2 regions of the Schumannella luteola genome follow, and region 1 is predicted to be linked to the other one. Evidence: riboswitches for the same ligand, from Rfam matches in the RefSeq annotation. Region 1 holds a riboswitch; the other holds the start of a gene.
What was found. Region 1 has a riboswitch for thiamine pyrophosphate ahead of BJ979_RS15660 (ECF transporter S component). Riboswitches for the same ligand answer to the same signal wherever they lie in the genome.

Region 1 (2,441 bases):
TCGGGATGCGCCAGCAGGTCGCCGCCCTCCGGCGGCAGCAGTCCGGCGAGCGTGAGCGCGAGGGTCGACTTGCCGGCGCCGTTCGGTCCGGTGATCGCGAGCACCTCGCCCGCCGCGAGATCGACGTCGATCCCCGCCTGAACGGTCGTGCCGCGCTGGCGGGCGACGGCGAGCCCGCGAGCGCTGAGCAGCGCGGCTGAGCGGCCGGCGTCGTGGGACGGGGCGCGACCGTCCGCATCCCCCGGCATCTCTCGCGCGGCCCGTTCAGCGGACTCCGCCGCGAGCCGCTGCCCGGGAAGCCGCACCCCGCGCGCGGACAGCTCGGCCGCGAGCTCTCCCGCCGCCCGCTCGGGCGTGGTGTCGGCGATGAGTCCACCGGCGGGATCGAGCACGACGACCCGCGTCGCCAGCTGCCACCACAGCTCGACCCGATGCTCGACGATCACGGCCGTCGCACCGGTCTCGCGCAGCACGGCGGCCACCGCATCCCGCACCTCGATCGCGCCCTCGGGGTCCAGGTTCGCGGTCGGCTCGTCGAGCAGCAGCAGCTCGGGGCGCATCGCGAGCACGCCGGCGAGCGCGAGCCGCTGCTTCTGCCCGCCCGAGAGCCGATGGGTCTCGCGCGCGGCGTCGAGATGGAGCCCGACGGCGCGCTGCGCCTGGGCGACGCGCCGCCAGATCTCCTCGCGCGGCAGCGCCAGGTTCTCGGGGCCGAAGGCGGTGTCGTCGCCGGCGCGCGCCATGATCATCTGCGCGTCGGGATCCTGCAGCACGAGCCCGGCGACTCCGCGCGCCTCCAGCGGCCGACGCCCGGCGAGAAGCAGCTCGCCCGCGGCCTGGCCGTCTTCGTCGCCGCCGAGCACGCCCGCGAGCGCCGCGAGCAGGGTCGATTTGCCGGCGCCCGAGGGCCCGAGCAGCAGCACGCGCTCGCCCGCGTCGATGCGCAGGTCGAGGCCGCTCACCGCCGCGGCGCGGCGGCCGGCGTGCCGCCAGCCCCAGCCGGTCGCGGCGACGAGCGGATCGGCCACGGTCAGACCTCGGCGCGCAGCTCGCGGCCCGCGGCGAAGCGGTTCAGCACTCCGGTCGCGGCGAGCGCGCGGGTGATGATCCACCCGAGCAGTCCGGCGAGCACGGCGCCCGACACGATCGACGAGACGACGTAGCTGATCGAGAACGGCGCTCCCGATCCCGCGTAGTAGAAGACGAGGTCGTTGATCGCCCCGGCGACACCGGCGCCGGCGCCGGCGAGGATCGCGACGGGGAGGCGACCCGAGTAGAGGAAGACGAGCAGCACGAGCTCGGCGCCGAGCCCCTGCACGAGGCCGGCCTCGATCGTGGGGAGCCCGCCCCACTGGTTGCCGACGAGCGCCGAGACCACCGCGGCGACGACCTCGGTGAAGATCGCGGCTCCCGGCTTGCGGATCACGAGACCGCCGATCACGCCGGCGAGCAGCCACGGCCCGTTGAGCAGACCCTGCAGACCGGGCAGCAGCGGCTCGATCAGGGTCTTCGGCGCGGTGTAGCCGACGTTCCAGGCGAGGAACACGAAGCCGAGCGCGACGCCGAGCACGGCCGCGACGACGATGTCGACGACGCGCCAGCGCCAGACGATGCGGCGCTTCGGACGCGCGGACGCGCCACCGGGGACGGGCGGGGTGGAGGTGGATGATGCGGTCACTGACGTGCCCCTTCCAGGAATGGTGGGCACGGGATGGGGGCGGCGGCGCCGGACCCGTGAGATGCCTCCCTGCGCCGGCATGATCCGGATCAGGTTCGACGGTCGAAGCTTGGAGAAGCTTCCTCTCAGCCCGGCTCACCGGACTCCCGTGTTCTAGAGCGGAAGTCTAGCGCCGCGTCAGTCCTCGCGGATGCGCCCGGCCCCGCCGGCCGCGGCGGCCTCGGTGAGCTGCGCCGTCATCCGCCGCAGCTTCTCGGTGCGCTGGTGCACGTCGCGCAGCCCCTTGACGAGCGGGTAGATCGTCGCGAACACGACCATCGGCGCGCGGAGGGCGGGGTTGCGGATCGCGTGGGCGGCGTAGGTGCGCTCCCAGCGCCCGACGTAGTGGTAGTACTGCCGCGGGTTGTCGTCGAGTCGGCGGGCGCTCATCCCGGCGACCAGATCCGAGTCGTAGACGACGCGGTGGCCGCGCTCGAAGAGGTGGATCGAGAGGTCGATGTCCTCGTGGAACTCGTCGGCCTCATCGCGGCAGACGACGCCGCGGATGTCGCGCCAGGCGCTCGCTCGCAGCGCCATGTTGCTGCCGAAGAGAAAGTGGTACTCCTTGGCGAGTCGGAGGATCGCGCGCCGCAGCCGGTCGTCGGTGCGCTGCCCGAAGCGGCGCAACGGCATGTCGTAGTAGGCGACGGGGCCGGTGGCGGCGCCGACCGTCTCGTCGCTGAAGATGCGCTGCGCCTGGGCGATCCAGTCGGGTTCGAGCACC
Region 2 (2,441 bases), 3.2 Mb from region 1:
GCCGGATCGTCGGCGGCGCAGATGCGCGACACGACCGCGACCCCGGCCGCGCCCGCCGCGGTGAGCGAGCCCGCATCCACCTCGGTCACACCGCCGATCGCGACGCAGGGTAGCGGTGCGACCGCGGCCAGTGCGCGGAAGCCCTCGACGCCGAGTGCCGGCGGATGCCCCGGCTTCGTCGCGGTCGGGTGGATGACGCCCACGCCCAGGTAGTCGAGCGTGCCGGCGGGCAGGGCGGCCGCGGCGGCAAAGTGATCGGCGGTGTCGGCGGTCCAGCCGACGAGGGCCTCCGTCCCGAGCAGTCGACGCGCGGTGGTCGGCGGCACGTCGCTCTGGCCGAGGTGCACGCCGGCGACGCGGAGCCCCGCATCCCGCCCGGCGAGGGCGACGTCGAGACGGTCGTTCACGATGAGGGCCGCGCGGCCGCCGATCACCGCGTCCAGCTCGCCGAGCAGGCCGAGCTGCTCGCGGGCGCTGGCGCCCTTGGCCCGCAGCTGCACGACGCCGGCGCCCGCGTCGACCGCGGCGCCGACCGCGCGCAGCAGTCGCTGCCGCTCGACGCGCTCGTCGGTCACGAGCTGCAGGCGCAGGTCCCACCCACTCACAGCGTCACCTCCGCCGCGACCTCGGCGGTCACGTCCGCCGCGGTGCGCACGAGCCTCGACTCGGCCAGCTCGAGATCGCGCGGCTCGAGCGCCGCCAGCTCGTCGAGGAACGCCGTCGCGAACGATCCGGGCCCGGTCGCCCGGGCAGCCGCGCGCTCGGCCGCGATCGCGTGCACGAGCGACGCGGCGACCGCAGCAGACAGCGCATCCGTCACGCCCAGGAAGGCCGCCATCGTCGCGCCCAGTGAGCATCCGCCGCCCGTCACCTTCGTCAGCAGCACGTCGCCGCCGGGCACGCGCACGATCTCGCGGCCGTCGGTGACGAGGTCGATCTCGCCCGACACCGCGACGACGCTGCCGGTCGCGAGGGCGAGGTGGATGGCGGCGGCGCGCGCCGCATCCGGACCGTCGACCGAGTCGACCCCGCGCCCGCCCGCGCCGGCTCCGGCGAGCGACAGGACCTCGGACGCGTTGCCGCGGATGATCGCCGGCCGCGACTCGAGCAGCTCGTGCGCGAGCGCCGTGCGCACCGGCAGCGCGCCGACCGCGACCGGGTCGAGCACCCAGCGCCGGGTCGCCGCGACGACCTCGCGGGCGCCGTCGGCCTGCACCGGCGTCGGGGTGCCGAGGTTCACCAGGCTGCCGTCGGCGACTCCCGCGAACACCCCCGCCTCGCCCGGCAGGTCGCTCATCGCGGGCGCGGCGCCGAGCGCGAGCAGCACGTTGGCGGTGAAGTTCGTGACCACGGCGTTCGTGACGCACTGCACCAGCGGCGCGCGCTCACGCAGCGCCAGCAGGGCCGCGTGCGGCGGCAGGGTCGATGACAGAACAGCGTTCATCGCTGACAATCCCTTCGCGAGAATGACCTCGAGCAGGTTCGGCGGGTGTGATCTCAGCCGCGGATGCGGCACCCCGAGTCGAGAGCGACGCTAGCCGCGCGCCAGCGGTGAACACAAGCTGGGACGCGCGCGTCGCGCGGCGCGCGCGTTGACGTCGGTCGGGGCGTCGCGTCGTCGCGCGAGCGGCTGCGGCTGCGGCTGCGGCTGCGGGCGCGAGCGTGAGCGCGGGCGTGAGCGTGGGCGAGCGCGGGTGCGAAGCGCGCGCGGCACGTGCGCGCCGATGTGTCCCGCGATGCGGGACGCGAGATACGGGTGCGGGTGCGAGCGCGGGCGCCCTCACCGGTCAGCGGTTCAGCACAGTGTCGGCCGTGGTGAACGTGCGCCGCAGAATGGTGCACGGCCGCGCTGCTCAGCCGACGCTGTGCGTGGCGTGGCGTGGCGTGGCGCGGCGAGCGCGCCGTGGGCGCGTCAGCCCCGCTGCGCGGCCGCCAGCCCGAGCTTGCGCGCGTAGAGGGCGGCGCCGACCGAGGGGTCGTGCAGCGGGGCTCGCAGGTCGAACGGAACTCCGGTCGCCGCGAGCTGCTGCGCGAAGCCGTCGAGGAATCCCGGAGCCGAGAACACCCCGCCCGAGTACGACACGGCGATCGTCTCGTCGTCGGGCGCCTCCAGCCCGACGCGGGTCGCGGTGACCAGTGCGACCAGTTCGCCCTGCGCGTCGTGCAGGATCCGCAGTGCCGCCGCATCCCCGGCGTCCGCCGCCGCGGTCGCGACCTTCGACAGATCGGCGATGCGCCCGCGCTCAGCCGACCAGTCGTCGACGACGACGCCGATCGCATCCAGGTCGTCGGTCACGCCGAGGCGTTCGCGCATGAGCTCGTGCAACGGACCCCGGGGGAGTCGCCCGTCGGCCATGCGGCTGAAGGCGCCGAGCGCGCGGGTCGCGATCCAGTAGGCCGAGCCCTCGTCGCCGAAGAGCTCGCTCCAGCCGCCGACGCGG

Region 2: another riboswitch for thiamine pyrophosphate. It lies ahead of thiM (hydroxyethylthiazole kinase); the one in region 1 lies ahead of BJ979_RS15660 (ECF transporter S component).

Annotation. Positions count from the first base shown of each region.
Region 1 covers NZ_JACBZY010000001.1:3,413,732-3,416,172, forward strand. The annotation lists gene BJ979_RS15655 (ABC transporter ATP-binding protein) at 1-1,028, opposite strand, end outside; gene BJ979_RS15660 (ECF transporter S component) at 1,031-1,678, opposite strand; TPP riboswitch at 1,728-1,838, opposite strand; gene BJ979_RS15665 (glycosyltransferase family 2 protein) at 1,856-2,441, opposite strand, start outside.
Region 2 covers NZ_JACBZY010000001.1:184,356-186,796, reverse strand. The annotation lists gene thiE (thiamine phosphate synthase) at 1-605, opposite strand, end outside; gene thiM (hydroxyethylthiazole kinase) at 602-1,444, opposite strand; TPP riboswitch at 1,436-1,530, opposite strand; gene BJ979_RS00860 (N-acetylglucosamine kinase) at 1,913-2,441, opposite strand, start outside.